DNA from 2 places in the Nonomuraea sp. NPDC049646 genome. Region 2 is predicted to be linked to the other one. Evidence: riboswitches for the same ligand, from Rfam matches in the RefSeq annotation. Region 2 holds a riboswitch; the other holds the start of a gene.
What was found. A riboswitch is a leader RNA that binds a small molecule or an ion and turns the genes downstream of it on or off. The one in region 2 is predicted to bind thiamine pyrophosphate.
Positions count from the first base shown of each region.

Region 1: linked by a shared signal. The riboswitch ahead of thiC (phosphomethylpyrimidine synthase ThiC) and the one ahead of ACIBQ8_RS24195 (purine-cytosine permease family protein) in region 2 are both predicted to bind thiamine pyrophosphate.

Region 1 covers NZ_JBITLU010000006.1:19,410-24,350, reverse strand. The annotation lists gene ACIBQ8_RS18690 (universal stress protein) at 1-244, opposite strand, end outside; gene ACIBQ8_RS18685 (hypothetical protein) at 247-597, opposite strand; gene ACIBQ8_RS18680 (glycoside hydrolase N-terminal domain-containing protein) at 657-1,070, shown strand; gene ACIBQ8_RS18675 (hypothetical protein) at 1,067-1,297, shown strand; gene ACIBQ8_RS18670 (class I SAM-dependent methyltransferase) at 1,376-1,996, opposite strand; TPP riboswitch at 2,032-2,144, shown strand; gene thiC (phosphomethylpyrimidine synthase ThiC) at 2,137-3,615, shown strand; gene ACIBQ8_RS18660 (SDR family oxidoreductase) at 3,648-4,499, opposite strand; gene ACIBQ8_RS18655 (hypothetical protein) at 4,676-4,941, opposite strand, start outside.
Region 2 covers NZ_JBITLU010000008.1:56,989-61,929, forward strand. The annotation lists gene ACIBQ8_RS24185 (Fpg/Nei family DNA glycosylase) at 1-809, shown strand, start outside; gene ACIBQ8_RS24190 (rhodanese-like domain-containing protein) at 836-1,159, shown strand; TPP riboswitch at 1,246-1,359, shown strand; gene ACIBQ8_RS24195 (purine-cytosine permease family protein) at 1,350-2,687, shown strand; gene ACIBQ8_RS24200 (methylated-DNA--[protein]-cysteine S-methyltransferase) at 2,673-3,245, opposite strand; gene ACIBQ8_RS24205 (ATP-binding protein) at 3,341-4,941, shown strand, end outside.

The sequences.
Region 1 (4,941 bases), on a different contig from region 2:
CGAGTTCCGTGGTCACCTCGGCGCCCAGTTCGCGGGCCTGCCGTTCGGCGGCCGCGAGCACCTCGTTGGCGCCGTCGCGCATCCACTTGCCCACCTCCGCGTACCGGCCGGAGATCGGGCGGCAGACCCAGTCGGGCACCACGTGGGCCACGGTCAGCGACACCCCGCGCAGCACTGCCTCCTTGGCGGCCCAGTCGACGGACAGCAGTCCGGTCGGCGAGCCGTCGACACCTGCGACGATCATGGTCAGGCCACGTAACATTCCACTTCGGCGCGGCGATAGGCCAAGCCCTGTCTGGTGGACTCGTCGATGCACGCGCGCTCGGTCTTGCTGAGGAGCAGTTCGCCGCAGACCGTCACGCCGGAGTACGTCCGGCAGTCGAGTGAACGGTTGCGCCGGCCGATACGGTAGTTCTCCTTGACCGCCTGCCTGCACTTCTGGCGCAGGGCTGGTGTGTCGGCGTAGCGGCACTGGGCGGTCAGCGTCCGGTATTGCTGCTTGCTCACTTCCTGCTGCTCGATGCCGTCCCCAGAGGCGGCAGCCGGTCCGATCGTGGTGAGAGCCACGATCGCGGCCACAGCGGCGATCTTCATCATAGTTCCCCTGAGGGAGTCCGTACCGCCAGGGGCGATCGCCAAACCTCAGGGTGATCGCCATGCTGACGCTCCGGTACGACGAGCCCGCTCCCGGTTGGGAAGGACATGTCCTGCCGATCGGCAACCGAGCGCTCGGCGCCTGCGTGTCCGGGACGCTCTCGGCCGAGCGCGTCCAGTTCAACGAGAAGTGGTTGTGGACCGGCGGTCCGGGCATCGGAGAGCGGGGTTCGATGGCGCCGGCGGAGGTGGCCGCGATACGGGGGAACCCGCCGTGGGGCACGTTCCGGGCTTCGGGGCGTACCGGAACTTCGGCCGCCGTGACGGACGAGGACGCCCGCGGAGTGGTGCTCACCAGGAAATATTTCGCCTCGTACCCGGCGCACGCCATCGTCGGGAGGCTGACAGCGGCACCTCGGGGACGCATGGGGTTCATGTTGCGTTTGGCACCGCGCATGATGGCGGGGAGGATGTGACCGCTGAGGCAGGACGGCTGCGCGTCCGGGGCGTGCCGGCCGACAACGGCCTGGTGTACGAGGGGCAGGTGCAAGTGCTGACCGAGGGCGGCACCCGTACGGACGAGGGCGACCGCGTCGTGGCGACCGGTGCCGACAGCGCGGTGCTCGTCTTCTCGGCGGCCACCGACCACGCGCCCGTCCACCCCGGCTACCGCGGCCCGGCCCCGGCGGCGGGGGCACAATAGATCGAACTGCTGCCGGCCGCCTGGCGCGCGGCGGGGCCGCTCAGCTGCGCGGCCCCGGGTTCGCGCTCGACCCGAAGACTAGGGCAGGGGAGAGCTGCGCGCTGTCGCCAGCACGCTGAACCACGTGCGGTGCGTGGCGTTCGTCTCGTGCCAGGCGACCGCGAACCCGGCCGCGTCCAGCACCGCGAGCAGGTCGCCCGCGTCGCGGTGGACGAACCAGCGCTCGTACTCCGTCCGGTACGGCACCGGCTCCCAGCCCTCGCTGTCGCCCAGGGCGGTGGTCAGCGCGAGCACCCCGCCGGGGCGCAGCGCCGCGTGCCAGGCGCGCAGCGTCGGCTCGGTCTGCTCGGACGGCACGTGCACGAGGGCCGCGGCCGACCAGACGCCGTCCAGGGACGACGGCGCCAGCGGCGGGCGTCGCAGATCGCCCAGAACGGTGGGCACGCCGCGCCCGGCGGCGAGCCGGGCCATCTCGATCGACAGGTCCACGCCCACGGTGGTCAGGCCGCGTCCGGCGAACCAGGCCGACTCGCGCCCCGGGCCGCACCCCAGGTCGGCGACCGTGGCTCCGGCGGGCAGGGCTGCGGCGAACCGGTCGCGGAAGGCCGCGAACGGGCGTGACGGATTGGCGACCTGCTCGTCGAACTGGCGCGCGATGCGGTCGTAGGTGGCGGTCGTGTGCGCACTGGGATCAGACATCCCCTTGATCCTGCCACGCGCCGGGTTATGATCGCGATGACCAACGCGGGAGCCCGGTGCGGACCGGGCTGAGAGGACGGCTGTCAGCCGCCGACCGCCAGAACCTGCTCCGGATAATGCCGGCGAAGGGAGTTTGCGCGATGAGCGACGCGCGCTTTTCCAAGATCCACATCGGTGACCTGCAGGTGCCGATGCGCGAGGTCAGGCTGTCGAACGGCACGTCGGTGCGGCTCTACGACACCTCGGGGCCGTCGCGTACCGACCGCTCGGCGTGGGGGTCGCCGGTCACCCAGCTCGGCGCGGCGCGGCGCGGCGTGGTGACCAAGGAGATGGAGTTCGTGGCCGTACGGGAGGGGATGACGCCCGAGTTCGTCCGGCAGGAGGTCGCGGCCGGACGGGCGGTCATCCCGGCCAACGTCAACCATCCGGAGTCCGAGCCGATGGCGATCGGCCGGAACTTCCTGGTCAAGATCAACGCCAACATCGGCAACTCCGCCGTCACCTCCTCGATCGAGGAGGAGGTCGAGAAGATGACCTGGGCCACCCGGTGGGGCGCCGACACCGTCATGGACCTGTCCACCGGCCCGGACATCCACGCGACCCGCGAGCAGATCATCCGCAGCTCGCCCGTCCCGGTCGGGACCGTGCCCGTCTACCAGGCGCTGGAGAAGGTGGGCGGGCGTCCCGAGGCGCTGTCGTGGGAGGTCTACCGCGACACCCTGATCGAGCAGTGCGAGCAGGGCGTCGACTACGTGACGGTGCACGCGGGCGTGCGGCTGGCGCACGTCCCGCTGACCGTCCGGCGCAAGACCGGGATCGTCTCGCGCGGGGGCTCGATCATGGCCGCCTGGTGCCTGGCCCACCACCGCGAGAGCTTCCTGTACGAGCACTTCGACGAGATGTGCGCCCTGCTGGCCCGCTACGACGTGACGTTCTCGCTGGGCGACGGGCTGCGTCCCGGCTCGATCGCGGACGCCAACGACGAGGCCCAGTTCGCCGAGCTGCGCACCCTGGGCGAGCTGACCAAGATCGCGCACGCGCACGACGTCCAGGTGATGATCGAGGGCCCCGGCCACGTGCCCATGCACAAGATCAAGGAGAACGTCGACCTGCAGCGCGAGCTCTGCGACGACGTGCCCTTCTACACCCTCGGCCCGCTCGTCACCGACATCGCCCCCGGGTACGACCACATCACCTCGGGCATAGGCGCCGCCATGATCGCCTGGTACGGCACCGCCATGCTCTGCTACGTCACCCCCAAGGAGCACCTCGGCCTGCCCAACCGCGACGACGTCAAGACCGGCGTGATCACGTACAAGATCGCGGCGCACGCGGCCGACCTCGCCAAGGGGCACCCGCAGGCCCAGGCGTGGGACGACGCCCTGTCCGACGCCCGGTTCGAGTTCCGCTGGGAGGACCAGTTCGACCTGTCGCTCGACCCGGACACCGCCCGCGCCTTCCACGACGAGACCCTGCCGGCCGCGCCCGCCAAGACCGCGCACTTCTGCTCGATGTGCGGCCCGAAGTTCTGCTCGATGAAGCTCAGCCACGAGGTGCGGGCGGGCATGGCCGGCAAGGCGGCCGAGTTCCTCGGAAAGGGCGGCTCGATCTATCTCTGATCTTGGTGGAGGCCCCGGGCCGGCCCGCGCGGTCAGCCCGGGAGCGTCTCGCCGCCGATCGGGGCCAGCACCTCGCCCGTGTAGTACGAGGACAGCCGGTCGGCGGCGAAGAACACGTACGAAGGGGCGATCTCGTCGGGGTCGGCGGCCCGCTTCATCGGCACCTGCGCGCCGAACTTCTCCACCTTCTCCTCCGGCATCGTGGCCGGGATCAGCGGCGTCCAGACCGGGCCGGGGGCGACGGCGTTGATCCTGATGCCGCGCTCGACCAGGTTCTGGGCCATGGAGTAGGTGAAGGCGTTGATCGCGCCCTTCGTCGCGGCGTAGTCGATGAGGGTCTTGTTGCCGCGCAGGCCGTTGATCGAGGAGGTGTTCACGATCGCGCTGCCCTCCCGCAGGTGCGGCAGCGCGGCCTTGGTGACGCGGTAGTAGCTGTGGATGTTGACCGCGAACGTGTGCTCCCACTGCTCGTCCGTCAGCTCCTCCAGGCCGTCGACCGGCGCCTGGTAGGCCACGTTGTTGACCAGGACGTCCAGGCCGCCCAGCTCGGCGACCGCCTGCTCCACGACCGTCGCGCAGTGGTCGCGGTCGCCCAGGTCGCCGGGCAGCAGCACGCAGCGCCGTCCCTCCTGCTCGACCAGGCCGCGGGTGTGGTTGGCGTCGTCGTGCTCGTCGAGGTAGGCGATGGCGACGTCCGCGCCCTCCTTGGCGAACGCCACCGCCACCGCCCGGCCGATGCCCGAGTCGCCGCCGGTGATCAGCGCCTTCTTGCCCGCCAGCAGGTCCCTGCCCTCGTAGCCGCGCATCTCGTCGCGCGGCTCGGGGGACATCTCGTCCGTACGGCCCGGGTACGGCTGGCTCTGGGGTGGTGGTGTCTCCGACATGTCCGGCGATCTTCCCGTCACGGGGTATCGGTAACGTCATGCTTCGCCCAGATCAGCCCTTTCCGGCGAGCCGCGGCGGTCAGCCGGCGATGGCGGCACGCCGGAACAGGTCCGCGGGCATCTCCTCATCCAGCCTCCAGGTGACGGCCATCGGCAAGGAGGCGGGGCGCAGGTGATCAGGTGAGCTTGAGGAGGCCGGCGTCCACCACGCGGCGGCCGAAGGGGCGGCCGAGGTCGGCGAGGCGTTCGCAGTCGGGTTCGCCCAGGGCGCCGTAGGCGGGCATGGCCAGGGTGTCGGTGCGGGTTTCGAGGTGGTGGCGCAGGGACTTGCCTTCGGGGGTCAGGTCGTTGTCGGGGGTCAGCAGGCCGCGGGTGCGGAGGGTGGTCTCGGCGTGCGCCCACTGGTCCGGGGGCCAGGCGCGGCTCATGGTGAGGAACGGCT
Region 2 (4,941 bases):
CGGGCGTCGACGTCGTCGGCTTCCAGGCGCTCAAGACGTTCGATCCGCCGGTCACGGCGCTCGGCGGGCTCACCGTCACGGGCGTGTCGAGGCACGGCAAGTTCCTCGACCTCGACTGCGACGGCCTGCACCTGATCATCCATCTGGCCCGCGCCGGCTGGCTGCGCTGGCGCGACGACCTGACCGGCGCGCGGCCGGTGCGGCCGGGCAAGGGGCCGCTGGCCGTCCGCGTACGGCTGGCGCCCGGCGACGACGGCCTGGCACCCGGGTTCGAGCTGACCGAGGCCGGCACGCAGAAACGGCTGGCCGTCTACGTCACCGACAAGCCGGAGGACGTGCCCGGCATCGCCGCCCTGGGCCCCGACCCGCTCGACGACGCCTTCACCGTCGAGGCGCTCAAGCGCATCGTGGGCGGCAACCGCACCCAGATCAAGGGGCTGCTGCGCGACCAGAAGGTGATCGCGGGCATCGGCAACGCCTACTCCGACGAGGTGCTGCACGCGGCGAAGATGTCGCCGTTCAAGATCGCCGCGACGCTGACCGACGCGCAGATCGCCGACCTGCACGAGGCCATCGTGACGACGTTGCGCGACGCCGTCGAACGGGCGCACGGGCTGGCCGCCAAAGACCTCAAGGCGGAGAAGAAGTCCGGGCTGCGCGTGCACAACCGGGCCGGACAGCCGTGCGACGTGTGCGGCGACACGATCCGCGAGGTGTCCTTCGCCGACTCCGCCCTCCAGTACTGCCCCACCTGCCAGACGGGCGGCAAACCGCTGGCCGACCGGCGGATGTCGCGCCTGCTCAAGTAGGGTCCCGGGCGCGGGATGATGGAGGCATGACCGTTCCAGAGATCGACGTCACCGCCGTTCCCGACGACGCCTACCTGCTCGACGTCCGCGAGCAGGACGAGTGGCTGGCCGGCCACGCCCCCGAGGCCGTGCACATCCCCATGTCGCAGATCCAGGGCCGGGTCGAGGAGGTGCCCGCCGACCGCACGGTCTACGTGGTGTGCCGGGTCGGCGGCCGGTCGATGCAGGTCACGGCGTGGCTCAACCAGCTCGGGCGCGACGCCGTCAACGTGGGCGGCGGCATGCAGTCGTGGGAGTTCGCGCGCCGTCCGATGGTCAGCGAGACCGGCCAGGAGCCCTTCGTGGCCTGAATGTCCGCCTGGATGTCCGTCTGAATGCCCCCCGAATGCCTCACTGTGGCGGTTCCGCCGCCATTGAGGCATGATGAGGGCGCCAACTGCATAGTCGCGGGAGCTCGGGGTGCCGGGCTGAGAGGGCAGCAACACAGCCGCTGCCGACCGCCTGAACCTGTCCGGGTAATGCCGGCGTAGGGAGTGTGCGATGACGCATGTCGTCGACGAAGTTCCGCTGACCCTTGACGGCGCGCCCCCCAAGACCCTCGGCGTCCTCGACCAGGGCGCGCTCTGGGCCAACCTCGGTGTCAGCCTCCTCGGCTTCTCCGGCGCGCTCGTCCTGATCGATCCTCTGGGCAACGCGCCGCTCAGCCTCGTGGCCGCGCTCACGGCCGCCGTGGTCGGCAGCCTCATCGGCACGGCCATGGTCGGCCTGTCGGCCATCCCCGGCACGCAGACCGGGCGGCCGGCGATGGTGCTGCTGCGCGGGCTGTTCGGGGCGAAGATGTCGTACGTCCCGTCCGTGCTGAACATCGTGCAGATGCTCGGTTGGGGGGCCTTCGAGCTCTGGGTGATCGCCAAGGCCGCGAACGCGATCTTCGGGAGCGTCCCGTACCAGGTGTGGGTGGTGGTGGCGGGGGTGCTGACCACCGCGCTCGCCGTCTGGCCGCTCGGGTCGATCAGGCTGCTGCGCCGGTACGTGACCGCGGGCGTGATCGTGTCGCTGATCTGGTTCACCGTGTCGTTCCTGGGCGAGGCGCCGACGTACACGGGCGGGTCGTGGACGGCCTTCGCCCCGGCCGTCGACTACGTCATCGCCCTGTCGGTGTCGTGGGTGCCGATGGCCGCCGACTTCGCCAGGCACTCGCGCTCCAGCCGGGCCGCCTTCACCGGCGTCGTCGGCGGCTACACCGTCGCCCAGGTCGCCTGCCTGGCCCTCGGCGTGTACGCGGTGGCCATCGCGGGCGCCCAGGCGGTCCAGGCCGACGGCATGGTGGTGTTCCAGCCGTTCGTCGCGGCGCCGCTGGGCGCGCTGTTCTTCGGCATCCTGGTGCTGCGCGAGACCGACCAGTCCTTCGCCAACGTCTACTCCACCACCGTCTCGCTGCAGAACCTGATGCCGAAGGTCGACCGGCGGATCGTCTCCACGGCGATCGGCGTGCTCACCACCGCGATCGCCCTGGTCGTGGACGTCACCTCATACGGCGCGTTCCTCGGGGTGATCGGCGCGGTGTTCGTGCCGATGTTCGCGGTGCTGGCCGTCGACTACTTCGTGCTCGGCGGCGCCGCCCGCTGGAACACCGCCGAGGACGCGCCCTCGCGCTGGCTGATGCTGCTGCCGTGGGCGCTGGGCTTCGCCGCCTACTGGTTCACCACCTCGACGCCCACGGTCGCCGGCTGGGACGACTTCTGGGCCTCCGCCCGCGACGCCGTCGGCTTCACCCGGGAGCCGTGGATGAACGGCGCGCTCGGCGGCGCGCTGGTCGCGGCCCTGGTGACGCTGCTCATCGGCGTGCTCGGCCGGCGCCGCTCAGCGGCCCGCTGAGGCCCGGCGTTCGACGTTGAGCAGGTGCTGCTTGGCGGCCACGCCTCCGGCGTAGTCGCCGAGCTCGCCGTCCTCACGGACCACCCGATGACAGGGCACGATCACGCACACGGGGTTGGCGCCGACCGCGTTGCCGACCGCGCGAAGGGCGCGCGGCCGTCCGATGCTCGCGCCGATCTCCTCGTACGTCGTGGTCGTGCCGTAGGGCACGGCCATGGTCTTCTGCAGCACGGTACGGGCGAACGGCGTGGCCAGCGCGAGGTCGACCGGCGTGGCGAAGGTGCGCAGCCGGCCGGAGAAGTAGGCGTCGAGCTCCCGGCGCACCGGGTCGAGGCGGCGGGCGTCGGGCCCGATGAACGTGCCGACCTCCTTGGCCACCCGCTCGAACACGGTGTTCTCGGCCTCGAAACTGCAGGCCGCGATCCCCTTACCGGTCACCGCGAGCACCAGCCTGCCCACCGCGCCGTCGTAGGTGCCGAACGCGATCTGCGGCGGCCCCTCGCCCTTGTAGGTGCTGGAGGTCACTCTCAGCAGGGCATCGAGGTCGCTGCTCGACATGCCTCTCACCCGTTTCAGCCACCGGAATCTTCGTGAGCGCAGCGTATCGGACGGATCGCCCGTCAGACCCACCACGCCACGTGCACTATGGAGGTGTGGGATACGCATGGGTCGGCAGTGACGAGGAGATCGCTCGCGCCGTGCTCGCCGGGTCCCCCAACGCCGTGGTGGCGCTCGACCGCGACCAGAGCGTGCTGGTCTGGAACGCGGCGGCCGAGCACCTGTTCGGCTGGACGGCGGACGAGATGCTGGGGCGCCGGGCGCCGATCGTCCCCGACGAGCTGGCCGCCGAGCACAACGCGGTGCTGGAGCGCGTGCGCACCGGTGGGCAGGTGTCGCTGCGCACCAAGCGCGTCCACAAGGACGGCAGGTCGCTCGACCTGCGGGTGGACATCAACGCCCTGCGCATGGGCAACTCCGTGGTCGGCTACGTGCTGGCCCACCATCCCGCGCGGGCCGACGAGGTCGCCGGGCTGCGCATGGAACGCCGGGCCCGGCTGGTGCGCCGGCTCACCGACGTGGTCGGCGACATCAACTCCGAGCTGGAGCTGCCGGCCGTGCTCGACCGCATCTCGGCCAGCCTCACCGAGCTGACGGGCGCGGACGCGGGCGGGTTCGTGCTCATCGAGGGTGAGCGGCTGCGGCTGGTCAGCACGTACCGGCTGCCGGAGACGCTCAGGGGCACCACCACCGGCCTGCGGACGAGCCTGGTGGACAAGCTCTTACGCACGGGCAAGACCGTCATGCTGGAGTCCCAGGGGCTCGGCGACCTGGTGTGGGCCAGGCTCAACGGGCTGCACACGATCGCGCTCGGCCTGGCCGCCGTCGGCGGACGCCCCTACGGCGCCCTCTACGCGCTGTTCGCCGGCCCCGCCCCCGGCCACCTGGAGCTGGAGCTGCTCGAACTGCTGGCCGGGCACGCCGGCATCGCGGTCGGCAACGCGGTGGCCTACCAGGAGGCGGTGCGGCAGCGGGCGCACGAGCGGGCCGTCTTCGACGCCAGCGCCGACGGCATCGCCGTGCTGGACGACGCCGGCCGGGTCGTGCGCTGGAACCCCGCCGCGGCCGAACTGACCGCCTTCCCCGCCGACGCGGTGATCGGCGGCCCGCCGCCGTTCCCGCTGCCCAGCCCCGGCGAGAAGCTGACGTTCCAGATGGAGAACGGGCGCTGGCTGGACGTGGTGAGCGCCCGGATCGAGGAGACCGGCGAGATCGTCATCGACTTCCGCGACGTCACCCAGGCCAAGGAGCTGGAGGAGGCCAAGGACCTCTTCCTGGCCACCACCAGCCACGAGCTGCGCACCCCGATCACGATCGTGCGCGGGTTCGCCGGCACGCTCGACGCGCGCTGGGACAAGATGAGCGACGCCGAACGCCGCTCGGCCGTGCACACGATCGCCGAGCGGGCCGGATCGCTGGGCCAGCTCATGGACCACCTGCTGCTGGGGGCCAGGGCGGGCGCGGACGAGCTGGCCGTGCGGATCGAGGCGTTCGACCTCGCGGCCCGGATCCACGCGGCCACGCTCGGCCTGCCGGTGCTGTCCGACCGCCACCGCGTCGAGGTGCGCATCCCGGACGGATTGCCGCCGGTGCTGGGCGACGCCCTGGCAACCGACATCGTTCTGGGGCAATTGCTGGAGAACGCGTTTAAATATTCCCCAATGGGTGGATTGATCTGTGTTGAAGCTTGGCCCGA